DNA from 2 places in the Undibacterium sp. GW821-FHT07F11 genome. Region 1 is predicted to be linked to the other one. Evidence: riboswitches for the same ligand, from Rfam matches in the RefSeq annotation. Region 1 holds a riboswitch; the other holds the start of a gene.

Evidence for each region. Region 1 has a riboswitch for cyclic di-GMP ahead of AC07OI_RS25615 (putative Ig domain-containing protein). Riboswitches for the same ligand answer to the same signal wherever they lie in the genome.
Region 2: linked by a shared signal. The riboswitch ahead of AC07OI_RS27635 (response regulator) and the one ahead of AC07OI_RS25615 (putative Ig domain-containing protein) in region 1 are both predicted to bind cyclic di-GMP.

Annotation. Positions count from the first base shown of each region.
Region 1 is NZ_JBWKQH010000011.1:224,173-231,613, forward strand. Features, by position in the region: gene AC07OI_RS25605 (TolC family protein) at 1-59, shown strand, start outside; gene AC07OI_RS25610 (multicopper oxidase family protein) at 85-1,497, shown strand; gene AC07OI_RS25615 (putative Ig domain-containing protein) at 1,561-3,786, opposite strand; cyclic di-GMP riboswitch class I at 4,044-4,130, opposite strand; gene AC07OI_RS25620 (hypothetical protein) at 4,397-5,065, shown strand; gene AC07OI_RS25625 (hypothetical protein) at 5,259-5,753, shown strand; gene gluQRS (tRNA glutamyl-Q(34) synthetase GluQRS) at 5,842-6,729, opposite strand; gene AC07OI_RS25635 (LysR family transcriptional regulator) at 6,754-7,441, opposite strand, start outside.
Region 2 is NZ_JBWKQH010000013.1:127,314-134,754, forward strand. Features, by position in the region: gene AC07OI_RS27620 (methyl-accepting chemotaxis protein) at 1-741, opposite strand, end outside; gene AC07OI_RS27625 (chemotaxis protein CheW) at 838-1,383, opposite strand; gene AC07OI_RS27630 (response regulator) at 1,419-1,784, opposite strand; gene AC07OI_RS27635 (response regulator) at 1,861-2,769, opposite strand; cyclic di-GMP riboswitch class I at 2,809-2,893, opposite strand; gene AC07OI_RS27640 (pyridoxine 5'-phosphate synthase) at 3,060-3,788, opposite strand; gene AC07OI_RS27645 (acetyl/propionyl/methylcrotonyl-CoA carboxylase subunit alpha) at 3,996-5,996, opposite strand; gene bioB (biotin synthase BioB) at 6,123-7,151, opposite strand; gene bioD (dethiobiotin synthase) at 7,164-7,441, opposite strand, start outside.

The sequences.
Region 1 (7,441 bases):
CGTCAGCAAGTAGTCTGAATCCCGTCAAATCAACTGCCACGGCAGAAGCAGCGCATTGATCACAAGATCTGCGAAGGAAATATTATGAGTACCAGAAGAGATTTTTTTAAATTGGCGAGCATCGCAGGTGGGGCACTGGCAGCAAGTACGGTCAGTAAAGTGGCATTGGCGGCCTTGCCAGAAGCAGTCACACAAACCAGCCCGGATACCATGCCGCCCCTGCAGCCAAAAAATGGCCGTCCGTATAATCCGGTAGTAACCCTGAATGGCTGGACCCTGCCATGGCGCATGAATAATGGCGTCAAGGAATTCCACCTCGTGGCCGAACCCGTGGTGCGTGAAATGGCACCCGGCATGAAGGCGCATCTGTGGGGTTATAACGGTCAAAGCCCCGGCCCGACAATAGAAGTGGTGGAGGGGGACCGCGTACGCATTTTTGTCACCAACCGTTTGCCGGAGCACACCAGCGTGCACTGGCACGGCCAGCGCCTGCCAAATGGCATGGATGGTGTATCCGGCCTGACCCAGCCATCGATACAGCCGGGCAAGACCTTTGTCTACGAATTTGTGGCACGCCGCCCCGGCACCTTCATGTATCACCCGCATGCCGATGAAATGACGCAAATGGCGATGGGCATGATGGGCTCCTGGATTACCCATCCAAAAAATAAACATCCGCAGATTGATGAAGTTGACCGCGATTTTATTTTCCTGCTCAGTGCTTATGACATAGAGCCAGGTGCCTTCAAGCCTAACATCATGACCATGACAGACTTTAATTTATGGTCATGGAATAGCCGTATCTTCCCCGGCATCGATAGCCTGAATGTGCGCAAGAACGACAGGGTCAGGATACGCGTCGGTAACCTGACGATGACCAACCACCCCATCCACATTCATGGCCATGAATTTACCGTGACTGGTACCGACGGTGGCCCTGTGCCCAGAACCGCACGCTGGCCTGAGGTGACGACGGACATCGCCGTGGGCCAGATGCGGCAGATGGAATTTGTCGCCGATGAAGAAGGTGACTGGTCCTTCCATTGCCACAAGAGCCATCACACCATGAATGCCATGGGCCATAGTGTGCCGTCGATGATAGGTGTTGATCATAAAGACGTGGCTGACAAGATCAACAAACTCATTCCCGCTTATATGACCATGGGTGACAAGGGCATGGCAGATATGGGGACGATGGAAATGCCGCTACCCGACAACACCATCCCCATGATGACAGGCGAAGGGCCATTTGGCGGGCTGGAAATGGGCGGCATGTTCAGCGTCGTCAAAGTGCGCAAGGACCAGAAACCGGGTGATTATAAAGACCCCGGCTGGTTCCGGCATCCCAAAGGCACGGTGGCGTATGAATATACCGGGCCGGTGGCAGATGCACCGCGCCCGCCTGCCGATCCACATGCCGGGATGGGGCATGGCGCGCGTGCTGTGCCGGAAGTTGAAGTGCAGGTGCGCAAGCCGCAAGGTCATAGCGGACATTAAGTTTCGCAAGCAAGAATGGGTAGTATCAGTAAGCCTGATTCCCCCATTCTTGCATTGGCTTTCTTATTTCGCCGTTACTGTCACTGGCATATTCACAGTTGCCGTCCTGCCGGTATTGTCAGTGGCTGTGATTTTCAGTGTATAGCTGCCTGTCACAGGATTACTCCAGCTTGTGATGATATTCGTGCCACTCATGCTGAAGTTTAATCCCAGCGGCGCACCGCTAATCGAAATAGATAGCGAAGTTGCGCCAGGCGCTGTGATACTGATGGTGCCCGTCAAGGCCTTGCCTGCCACACCCGTCATGGCAGGAGCATTGATACTCAGGCCAGATGCTGCGATGCTGATGTTGAATATCGCCTGGTTGCTCAAGCCAGTCTTGCTGTCTTTGACGATGACTGTGACGATATACTTGCCGACCAGTGGGCTGGCCCAGGTGACAGTACCAGCCTGGCTGATGCTCATGCCGGATGGCGCACCACTAAGGCTGTAAATCACTGCATTGGCTGAACTGGCATTTACATTGAACGACAAGGGGCTGCCGGCTATGCCATTGATCGTGTTGGCAGTGACTACAGGCGGCACAGGTGCTGTAATCGTCACCGTATATGTACCCTTGCCACTCTGGCCTGTTGCTGCATCCAGCGCAGTCACAATCACGATATATTTGCCCGCAACAGGTGCGGCCCAGGTGACTGTACCCGCGCTGCTGATAGCCATGCCTGATGGATTGCCGCTCAGGCTGTAAGACAATGCATTGCTTGCCGTTGCTGACACGGTAAAGCTCAGTGCAGTACCAGTCTGGCCACTGATGCTTGCAGAGGTCACGGTTGGTGCTGGCGTGACGATTGTGCCACTGAGGGTACCGCTAAGTATGCTGAGAAAATTACTGACATTCGGCGTACCCAAGCCAGTCAACTGATCATGCCCGGACTTGGCTGTGCAACTGGTACAACTGCCATTGCTGCCTTTGGCTATATCGGCAAATACACTGGCGTAGCTGCCAGGTACGGTGGCGATTTTGTTGTACAGCATGGCATGTGGTGCACCCAACACAGCTTTGCCTGCTTGTACCAGCGTCGCATTGGCAACAGCGATGATGCCTGCCCATTGCGGCGTGGCCAGGCTGGTACCACCGGCACTGACCCAGCTCACTGTGCTGCTGCCGGGTGTCATGATCGCTACATATTGACCAGTATTCGGATCAGAATTCATGGATACATCGGCCACTGTCCGGCGTGCAGGGGCGCCCATGCCTGGTACTGTCGTATTTTGATAGGCGGGGGTGGCGGTATAAGCGCTGACACCACCACCGGTATTTGACCAGGCAACTTCAGTTCTGCTGCCGCCCGAATAACTCAGGCTGGTCCCGCCTACAGCCACCACATTGGGTGATACTGCAGGCCATTCAACCGCCGGACCATTGTCGCCGGATGCTGCGAGATAAGTCATTTTTGCAGTGGTGAATGTATTTTCCACGCCTGCAGTCCAGCTACCTTCAGCAGCACCAAAACTCATCGATACCACACCTGGCCCCATGGCATTCGCCAGCCTGATGCCGCCCACCATGTTGCTCATGGAAGAATCTGCCGCTTCGATCAGGATAATACGGGCCAGCGGTGCGGTCGCATGCGCCCACTGCACATCGAGTGCAATTTCTGTCGCCCAGCCAGAATCATAGGCCGGTGCAGTACTGTTCATGCTGCCAGCACTGGTGCTATACACCACAGAAAATTCACAGCTTGTGGCAGATGCTGCAGATAAAGGCAAGACGGTACCGGAAGCGATATTTTTTACAGCGCATGCAGGCAGGCCAAATTTTTGATTGAAGGCATTCAGTTCTGCCACGATGTTGGGGTCATGCTTTGCATTGACGATATAAATTGTCTGACCCGCGCCCAGCAGGGCAGCTTGTGCCGCCGTCAAGTTGCTCATGCTTGCGGGCAGTGCTGGCAAACCATACGCGGCACGTATTTGTGCCGGAGTATAAGTGGATACCACGCCAGTACCAGCTGATGGCAACACATCAATCTGGCCCGCCGCAATGGGTGGTGGTGCCAACTGCGGGCGAGGCAATGAGCGTATTGCGGATACTGTCAACCCACGACCACGCACGCCTTGCCATTCGCGCGGTATGGCTTGCATTGCAGCAGGCACGCGGGCTGATCTGCTGCCATCCATGACATCAATATCGGCAGGCGCATCAAGCAGGACTGGTGCGAGGTGAAATGTGGGCTGGGTGTGTTGAATCGCCACGTCTGGCGGGAGTACGGGTACGGCGATTTTCAATGTGGTCGTGCCTGTAGCGACCTCTGCTGGCGGTAAGGTAATGGCAGCATTGCTGATCTGGGGGCTATCGCCACCACAAGCTGTAAGAAGACTTGCCGTGAAAAGTAGACTCAGCCATGTAAGTAACTTAAGTGGCCTGAGCAACCTGAAAAATATTCTTTTTTTGATAATCACGTATGCACTCCGATATCAGCAGAGGGCGGTGATTCGGCAGTAAATGAAATGCCCAGGCGATCAAATGCTTTAGCAATAACATTACCGGCAACCCCGCTGCCATGGCGCATATGCGCTGTAGGCCGGTGGCTTTGCGTCGCCGTTTTTCAACGGGTTTGCCCTCAAGTTTTGGAAACAGAAAATTACAAATTCAGAGTATGAATTTTTCGATTCAAAAGGAAGCAGAAAAATGTCAAGGATTGTTGAAATCGTGTAGCTAAAACAAGCTTCGATCTCGCTTTGATGACAGAAAATGAAGATTGTTGTTTTACTGGCTTTTGAATAAGACAAAAGTGTTAATTTGTAAAATCATTTCCCATGTTGTTTTCGCCATGGCAGCATCTGCGAACTTTTAATCGGTTGATTATCTTTTCGAATTGAACACAATAAAATACTTATGAAACTTTCTCCACGCATCTCCCACGCCACAATTCTGATTTGCCTGACACTTGCTTGTGCAAGCTCACAAGCGGCAAAAATCAGCCTGGATGACTGTGATTTGATTACTGCAAAACCCCTGCGTGCAGATTTCAAGGACTGGCTGGCAAAAAATCGCAAACTGGCTGCCGATGGCAATGTTGAAGCACAAACCTACGTCGCCGCAGAAGCAAGTAATCGCCTGGCCTGTCTCGAAGAAAAAATCACTGAAAAATCAGGATGGTCAGTGACGATGACAAGTGGTGACGGCAGCAGCGAAACCACGTCCAATCCTGGCATACCAAATATCAAAAAAAATGCAGATGCCTATGCGGCATTGAAAGATGCTGTCAAATATAGCCATCAGGCCGGTGCGAATGACCCTGCCTATCGAGGTATATCGGCACAACTGGTGTTGCGTTATCAAACGGTCTTGCCAGAAGCACTGGAAACTGCCTATGAAGATGTGGCTGGTGCCAATCAGCTCGAATGTGTACTCAAGCGCAAATTCGGCAAACGGGATGCACAGTATGCCTGTGCATCGCACAGGACTACCTTGGCACAATTGACGACTAAAGTATCAGCTGAGCGCCGTGCTTTCCTTGATCAAAAAGCAATGCAGTGGGCAGCGGATTTCCCGGTTAAATAAGTTGCCGCAAGATATGTTTACATCAGTTTTACATTAGGCTCGCCATGCCTGGCTGTGTTGGCTAACGTACAGACCCGAAAGGACATGTAGAAGTAAATTGAACTGGGAAGTCAACAGATATGCTTTACGAACGTTATAGTACTGTAAGCGCTGTATTGCTTCTTTGGTTAACGTAATGGAAATGGAGTACGCAATGATAAACATGACATGTAAAAGAGTATTGCTGGCGACCGCAGCCTGTGCATCACTCTTCATGACCGCACAGACTCAGGCACAAGATGTGGGTGTCTCTTTGCAATTTGGGCAACCGGGATTTTATGGTCGTGTTGACGTTGGTAATTTCCCTCAACCTCAGGTGATTTATCGTGAGCCACGCATCGTAGAAAGAGTGAGGGTAGTTGAACCTCCCTTGTATCTGGTGGTGCCGCCAGGCCATAGAAATAAATGGGAAAAGCATTGCTATCGCTACAATGCCTGCGGTCGTCCGGTGTATTTTGTCCAGGAAAACTGGTACAACACTCAGGTAGTGCCGCGTTATCGCGATGGTTATTACCGTGACCACGATTACAGGCATGATGCTTATCGACGTGACGATAATCGCCGTAATGACTATCGTAGAGATGACAGGGGTAATGACGATCACGGGCGCCATGGACACGGACGCGGCAGGGAACATCCTGAGCATTGATTTGACATTAGCTGACGCCAGCTAACATTAACATTAACATTAAATGCTGACAGGTTTCACTAACAAGGGCTGCATTGCAGCCCTTGTTTTATTGTGCATCTGCACTCTCCATTTTCGCTTTCCACGCCTGAATTGCCAACGACCAGAAAGCGGAAATATCGGTGATTGTTGATGGTAAGGTCAATCCCAGGAATTGTGCAGCCGGTAGCAAGGCTTCACGTAGTACATCATTATCACCACGATCAAATGCGAGGGCTCCAGTTTGCTTCGACAGCTTTTCACCATCTGCATTGGTGACGACTGGCACATGCAAATAAGAAGGGGTGGGCAAGCCCAGCAATTCTTGCAGATAGATTTGCCGTGCAGTTGAATCGATCAGATCTGCGCCGCGCACCACGTGCGTGATACCTTGTGCGGCATCGTCGACCACTACTGCCAACTGATAAGCCCAAAAGCCATCGGCACGCTTCAATACAAAGTCCCCGACCTCGGTCGCAAGGTTTTGTTGCTGCATGCCAGCCAGCCGGTCTGCAAAGGTATAGATTTGATCCGGCACGCGCAAACGCCAGGCACGGGCAATTTTGCCCGCTGCCAGACCGTGACGGCAAGTGCCCGGATAAATCTGGCTGGCTGTTTCACCCAGGCGCAGGCGCGAATCAGCGATTTCCTTGCGTGAGCATGCGCAGGGATAGAGATTGTCACCTAGCTGGTTCAAGGCAGCTTCGTACAGATGCTGGCGCTTGCTTTGCCAACTGATATCGCCATCCCAGACCATGCCAGAGCGTTCCAATGAGTTGATGATATGCTGGTCTGCGCCTTTGACATTGCGGTCAAAATCCAGGTCTTCCATGCGCAGCAGCCATAGCCCGTCATGGGCTTTGGCATCAAGATAGCTGGCCATGGCGGCCACCAGCGAACCCATATGCAAGGGGCCGGTCGGCGAAGGGGCGAAACGTCCTATGTATTTTTGCGTCATCTGTTTTGTTGGCGTGGATGTTCTTCAGTTACCTATCAACATGCGTTGCACGACAGGGTCTTGCAACTTCTGTAAAAACCACAACAAGGCCTTGCCCTTGTTGGCATTACGCCAGACCAGGCGGTTATCTTCTGGCGGGCGGTGGGCGCTGGTCTTCTTTTCTATCAGCGCACCGCTGCGCAAATGTGGCAATGCAAGGCGACGTGGCAAGTGCCCGCAACCCAGGCCGGCCAGTTGTGCCGCCAGCTTGGCGTGCATGGTGGGCACGGTCAGGGTATCTTGCCCGCTCAGCAAGCCTGCCGTCATTGATGGCAGGGTCAGGCCAGTGTCACCAATGGCAATTGCCCTGTGGGCCTGCAAAATAGCCGGAGTCAGCGGTTCTTCTGCCTGCGCCAGCGGGTGTTGTGGTGCTACGGCAAATACCCATTCCACACTGCCCAGCAAACGAGTCTGAAATTCACCCTGCATGCGTATGGCATCCGGCCCGTAATAGGCAGCGCCTATGGCAAGGTCGGCGCGGCCAGATACCATGGTTTCCCAGACACCCGACAAAATCTCCTGGCTGATACGGATACGCGTGCCACACGCCTGTTGTTCAAATTCCTTGATCAAGGGGATGATATCGTCGAATTGTATGATGCCATCAATGACGATGCGTAGCTCTGCCTCCCAACCGCTGGCGGCACGTTTCACGCGGTTTTCAAGCTCCTGT
Region 2 (7,441 bases), on a different contig from region 1:
CTTGCCGATTTCATCAGGGTGATTACTACGCGCCCTGACGGTGGCATCGCCCTGCGTCAATTTCTGCATAACGCCGATCAGATGCGATACCGGTTTGGTGATGCTGCGCGTCATCCAGTAAGCAACACCGGCTGCCAGCAAGATGGAAAGCGCAGCCACTACGGCCAGCACATTTTTTGCATTCAGATAAGTGCTGTCGGCTGCGGAACCGTCCCTGTTCACCAGTTTGGTTTGGTAATCAATCAGGCTATCCATGGAAGAAAACCATTTTTCCTGATCGGCTTGCAGATTACCCAGCAGCCAGGCAGTCGCTTCCGTCTTTTTACCTTCTGTTGCCAGTCGCATGAATTCCCTTTGCGATGCACCGTATTTGGTACGTGCTTCTGTCGCGGTCTGGAAGATGCCTTTTTCTTCATCGCTGGCGATCAGTTTTTCGAAATTGGCGATATTTTCTTCCTGATTTTGTCTGCGTGACAAAATCAATTGCTGTTCTTTTTCAACTGCCGATTGATCATTCAGGAGCAGCATATTACGCATGGACCGTGCATTGGCATTAACGTTACCCAGCATCTTGTACGCCAGCACAACCTTGGGATAACTGCCGTCCACAATACGGTGGGTACCATCATTGATGCTCTTGAGGTTGGACATCGCCAGCCAGGCCGTTACCGCCAACAGCAATAACACCGCTGTAAATCCCAGACTGAGCCGGATACCAATATTCGGAGTACGTAATTTCATTTTGCTCTCCACAAGAAAAACATCAACAAAGACTGCTTGATCAAATCAACAGAAGGGGTTCAACCAGATTTAGCTTAAAGTTTTATGCTCTATGCTTTAAGCACTACGGCTGAGTTTTTCAAAAAAACTTTCATGATTGAAGTCCAGCCAGACCTTGTCATCCTTGACGAAGGCCGCTGGTACGTGGGCTTCCAGTGTTGCTGGCAGTTGCGGCATTTGTGTGATGGTGCGCAATTCCGTCAGCGGTTGCGGATAACTGTCTATCAGCATGCCAACAGCATTTTCTGCCTTGTCCAGTATCAAAAACAATTTCGATGCAGTGACTTCAGACCTGCGGCCACTGAGTACCAGCCCCAGATCAAAGATGGGAACCAGGTTGCCGCGCAGATTGATCAGGCCCAGCAGAAATGCGGCAGCACCAGGCAAGGGAGCAAGCGCCTGTGGCCGTATCACTTCACTCCCCATCTCAGCCCTGATCAGCAAATTCAGTGAACCTACGCGGTAGCCATAGCGTTTTCTTTCAACTAGCGGTGCCACATCGCTCCACAGCAAATCACCTGGCGGAGTGAAGCGCTCCAGAGCAACGCTGGGTGGCAGCCAATCTTTAGACTGCCCGGCATCGCTGGAAGTGAACTGGCTCATGACAGCTCCCTGGTTTGGTTTGACTCAATTAAAAATCAGGCAGCTATTTTGAGCTGATCAATAATCTGGTCAGCGGTATATGGCTTGGCGACATAACCTTTGGCGCCTTGCAACTGACCCCAGATCTTGTCGGCTTTTTGTGATTTGCTGCTGACAAAAATGATGGGGATGTCCTTGGTTGCCGGGTCTTGCGTCAGGCTGCGGCAAGCTTCATAACCGTCCATCTCTGGCATGACGATGTCGAGGAAAATAATCGAGGGTTTTTCAGCCTTGGCTTTTTCCAGAGTATCCTTGCCACTGGATGCGGTGACCACCACATAACCGGCATCAGTCAATATGCTTTTGATGTTGGCCAGTTCAGTGGTGGAATCGTCAACAACGAGTGCTTTTTTCATGCCCATGATGTACTCCCGAGATGTGTAGATGAAACGCCCTGATCCTCAGGGCTGAGGTAAAAATGCAGACTTTGGCTTCGTGTCAGGTTCCCATGGCCAGACCATGCCCCTTGTCCAGACCCAGACTGGCGTCACCGCCACTGAGACTCTTTTCCACCACTGCGCGGAACTTAAGGTGCTCTACGGGTTTGGTCAGGTAGCTGCTGCAACCAGACAAAGAACCACGTATGCGATCAAAGGGAGAAGACTTGCTGGTTAACATGACGACAGGAGTACGTTTGGTTTGTGGATGACGGCGTATGATCTTGCAAATCTCATAGCCATCTGCGCCTGGCATGACGATGTCAAGGAAGATGATGTCGTAAGTTTTTTTCTCCAGCATCTGCAGGGCTTGCTCACCTGTTTCTGCACAGTCGGAAGCGATCTTCATGGAGCGCAATTCAAGGTCGATCTTGATTCTCGCAGTAGGACTGTCATCCACGATCAAAGCACGGTGACCGGTCTGTAAGACCGATGCCGGGAAATTCTTTTGCAGCAGAGGCTGCACAATAGCTGCTTTGTCCATTTCTGCCTTCTGAGCAACTGCTGTACTGACGGGAGATGCCGCTGGCCAAACTTTTTCCAGTTCATCTGCTACCTGATCCAGCAAGGCCAGCATCTTGGTCGGCACCAGAGGATGCAATAAATGATATTTGCCTGGCTTCGCCTGCCCTGCATTGGAGATGAATACCGTGGCAGGTTCAGGAATATTGCGTGTTGCTATAAGTTCCTGCAAAGCCGCTCTGGCCTGGCTATTATCCGGGTCGAGTATGACGATATCAGGGTCAGCAGCCTGACCGGCATCGAACAGCGCATAGGAATGCTTGCGTCCGCTAGCCATGGTCAAGCTGAGCACACTGCGTACCAGACGCAATTCATACTCAGACAAACCAAATACACTAATCAGAATTTTTTTAGAAGCGCCGGGAAGCGCCGTAGAAATGCTGTTCATGAGCGACCTACCTCTTAACGAAAAACCGCCTATGCGGATTACGGTACCTGGCTGCCGTGCCGCGTTTGGCGAGGGCCCTATAGTTTTGCGTCCCACGCTTTCGGGTGGTTTGCCTTTAAACAACGCTGATGAAAATTCCTATGAATGAATCCTCATCCATAGGGCGGTACATCAACCACAGTGCCTCATGCGAAGCACCGTTACCCCAATGTAGTTCATGAAATTGCAAGTAACAAGGAAAAAGTTAACATTTTTTTGCTTTTCATTTTTTCTTGCAAAAAATATAAAAATTAGCACGACTGGCAGATTTTTGCGTATTTTGCGAGCACCTCAACAATGCCCTGCTCCAGGCATTCGACGATCACTGCATGGCCTATGGAGACTTCCAGTATGTCGGGTATGGTCAGGAATTTTGCCAGGTTATTCAGGTTCAGATCATGCCCGGCATTCACCCCCAGCCCGGCATCCTGGGCGCGTTTGGCGGCAGCAACAAAACCCTGGAAAATCTCTTCTCCCTTTACCGTGCCAAAATGCTCGGCATAGGGTTCGGTATATAACTCGACACGGTCTGCCCCCAGCTCTTTGGCCAGATGCATGTCCTGATTGTCGTAATCAATAAACAAACTGCTGCGTATGCCCAGCGCCCTGAGGTCAGCCAGCACAGGGCGTAAAAAGTCAGCGTCCTTGCGTAAATCCCAGCCGTGGTCAGAAGTCAGCTGATCAGGCGCATCGGGCACCAGCGTGCATTGCGCAGGTTTGTTGCGCTTCACGACGTCCAGGAAGTCTGGCGCAGGATAACCTTCCACATTCAATTCCACACCACGCGCCTGGCATAACACGCCCAGGGTTTCCACATCAGAATAACGCGCATGCCTTTGATCCTGACGCGGATGCAGGGTAATGCCGCGTGCCCCCAAGTCCAGGCAGCGGGCAGCAAAGGCTTGCACATCAGGATAATTACGGCCACGTGAATTACGCAGCAGGGCGATTTTGTTGATGTTGATGGAGAGTGCGGTCATGGTGATTCCAAAGTCTGGGCAAGGTAATGAAAAATCGCTGGAACAATTTTCTGTTCAGGTATTCATCATGGACTTGCTTGTCGAATTGTACAAGTAACACAGCGGGGTGATTTGCTGGCGTATCTGTTTTACTTAAATGATCTGGTGATAAAAAAGTAAAGCCAGCACAACAGTGCTGGCTTTACGGGACAAGCTTCAGGCAAAGATTTACTGCTGGAAAGCCAGCAACTGCGCCCCTTCAGTCACCTGATCGCCAATCGCATACAAGACTTCATCAATGACGCCATCATGCGGTGCAGAAATCGTATGTTCCATCTTCATGGCTTCCATGATCAGCAGGGCATCGCCCTTCTTCACTTCCTGCGCCTTGTTGACGAGCACGGCAACGATCTTGCCTGGCATGGGTGCAGTCAGGCGGCCAGTTTCAGCCTCGGCTTCACCGGCATGTGCCAGCGCATCGATGTAATGCAGGTCAGTGTGTCTACCCTGGCTGAAGACGTGGAAATGTTCGCCATCACGCACTACGGTAGCCGCCACAGTCTGTTCTGCAATCTTGATGACGATATCATTTTCATCGGCCAGTGCCAGTTTGACTTGCGCTGTCGCTGCACCGGCCTGCACTTGCCAGCCATCTGCAAGGTAAGTCACTTGCACTTCATGCGCCTGCTCTTCTTCTGTGAATTGCAGGCTGCGTTGCATGAGGCCGTTCATGCGCCAGCCGTGGCTGGATTGCCAAGGGTCACTACTACCACTTGCTGATTTTTCTGAATTCAACAGAGAGACAACCGCCAGTGCCAGCGTTGTCAGGTTCGCGGCTACCGGTGCAGGGAATAGTTCTGCCTGATTGCGTTCTATCAGACCAGTATCCAGATCAGCACCAGAAAAAGCCGTGCTGGTCACCAGACGCGACAGGAAGGCGATATTGCTGTGCAGGCCAACGATCTGGTATTGCGCCAATGCCTGCGCCATGCGCGCCAATGCTTCTTTCCTGTCCTTGCCCCAGACTATCATCTTGGCGATCATGGGGTCATAGAAAGGTGAAATCGTGTCGCCTTCACGTACGCCGCTATCGATACGGAAAGCCGCCGGATCAGTCGCGCCACCAAGTTCAAAATTCACTGCAACGGGAGTACGTGCATGGCGCAAAGTACCTATCGATGGCAGGAATCCTTTTTCAGGATTTTCTGCATACACGCGTGCTTCTATGGCGTGACCATGGATCTGTAATTCGCTTTGTTGCAGCGGCAATTTTTCACCGGCAGCTACACGCAATTGCCATTCCACCAGATCAGTACCGGTAATCATTTCTGTCACTGGATGCTCAACCTGCAGACGGGTATTCATTTCCATGAAGTAGAAAGAACCATCCTGGTTGGCGATGAATTCCACCGTACCGGCACCAACATAACCAACTGCTTTTGCAGCAGCCACGGCAGCCTCGCCCATGGCGGCGCGGCGTTCTGCTGTCATGCCTGGAGCTGGTGCTTCTTCCAACACTTTTTGATGGCGGCGCTGCACCGAGCAATCGCGCTCAAACAGGTAGACGCAATTGCCGTGGGTATCAGCAAACACCTGGATTTCTATGTGACGTGGTCTTTGCAGATATTTTTCTGCCAGCACTTTATCGTCACCAAAAGAATTGATGGCTTCACGTTTGCAGGATGCCAGCGCATCCTTGAAGTCAGCCGATTTCTCAATGACACGCATGCCCTTGCCACCACCACCGGCACTGGCTTTGAGCAAGACCGGGTAACCGATACGGTCAGCCTCGGTATGCAAAAAATCTGCATCCTGATTATCACCATGGTAGCCAGGCACCAGTGGCACATTGGCTTTTTCCATCAGGGATTTCGCTGCAGACTTGCTGCCCATGGCTTCTATCGCAGAAGCTGGCGGGCCGATGAAGGCGATGCCATTTTTGGCACAAGCTTCAGCAAATTCACTGTTTTCTGACAGGAAGCCATAGCCAGGATGTATCGCCTGCGCCCCCGTCGCCAATGCGACTTGTATGATCTTGTCGGCACGCAGATAACTTTCTTTGGCAGCAGCAGGGCCTATCAATACTGCCTCATCACAAACCGCGACATGCTTGGCATTAGCATCGGCTTCGGAATACACAGCGACAGTCTTGATGCCCATGCGGCGTGCGGTAGCAGCAACACGGCAAGCAATTTCGCCACGGTTGGCGATAAGGATTTTGGTAAACATGTCTCTAACCTTTTGGGTGGATGTATCTACGATAATTGACTACGATTTTCATCAGAGAAAAGCACTTGCCCTTCTCTGTGTCTCCATTTTCTCTGTGCACTCGGTGCTGAAGAAGTAAGGTCTTCCTCAAGAACAACTACCAGCCTTCGCTTCTACCTTGCCACGCGTCTTCAAGCCCAGCTTGTCCAGCAAGACACGGTCATCCTGTGCTTCCGGGTTAGCCGTAGTCAGCAATTTATCACCGTAGAAAATCGAATTCGCACCCGCCAAAAAACACATGGCCTGCACGGCTTCACCCATCTGGCGACGGCCTGCAGACAAGCGCACACGCGCCTTGGGCATGGTGATGCGGGCAACGGCTATCGTGCGCACAAACTCCAGCGGATCAAGCGGATCCAGGCCATGCAGAGGCGTACCCTCTACCTGCACCAGATGATTGACAGGTACGGATTCTGGATAGGGATTCAGGTTCGCCAGTTGTGCGATCAAACCGGCGCGCTGACGGCGTGATTCACCCATGCCTACGATGCCACCGCAACATACTTTGAGACCGGCGCTGCGTACATGGCCAAGCGTATCAAGCCTGTCCTGGTAATCGCGGGTGGAAATCACGTTACTGTAAAACTCAGGTGCAGTATCGAGATTGTGGTTGTAGTAATCCAGACCCGCATCTTTCAGACGCTGAGCCTGTTCTTCCTTGAGCATTCCCAGAGTCGCACATGTTTCCAGACCCATGGCTTTGACTTCGCGCACCATGGTTTCTACTTTTTCCATGTCGCGGTCTTTGGGTGAGCGCCAGGCGGCACCCATGCAAAAACGGGTTGCGCCGTTTTCGCGGGCGGCTTTGGCAGCGTCCAGTACTTCACGTACATCCAGCAATTTTTTGGCTTCAACACCGGTGTCATAACGCGCAGCTTGCGGGCAATAGCCACAGTCTTCTTCGCAACCACCAGTCTTGATGGACAAGAGTGTCGCCAGCTCCACATCACCGTCAGGGAAGTTGGCGTGGTGTGCAGTTTGCGCCCGGAACATCAAGTCATTGAAGGGCAAATCAAACAGGGCCAGTACTTCATCCACGGGCCAGGTATCGGCTTCTATCTTCTTGACCGGTGGCTGGAATTGCATGGCTTGCAAAGTCGTATCAGTAGCTTGCATCTTTGTTTCCTTTTACTTCAATTGACTCAAATCCAGATACGAGGCAGCAGCTTTTGCCTTCTCGTCATCAGGAACATTCAAACGGGGAATATGCCCCAGCATGGGTGCTGCTATGCGCTCACGCAGGGCGGCAATATTTTCTTGCGGGTACAGCATGTTGACATCAACGGTATTGGCAACCCAGCCTGCCAGCTTCAGGCCTCGCGCGGCGATGGCTTCGACAGTCAGCAATGCATGATTGATGCAACCCAGGCGCATGCCGACTACCAGTATCACTGGCAAATCCAGGG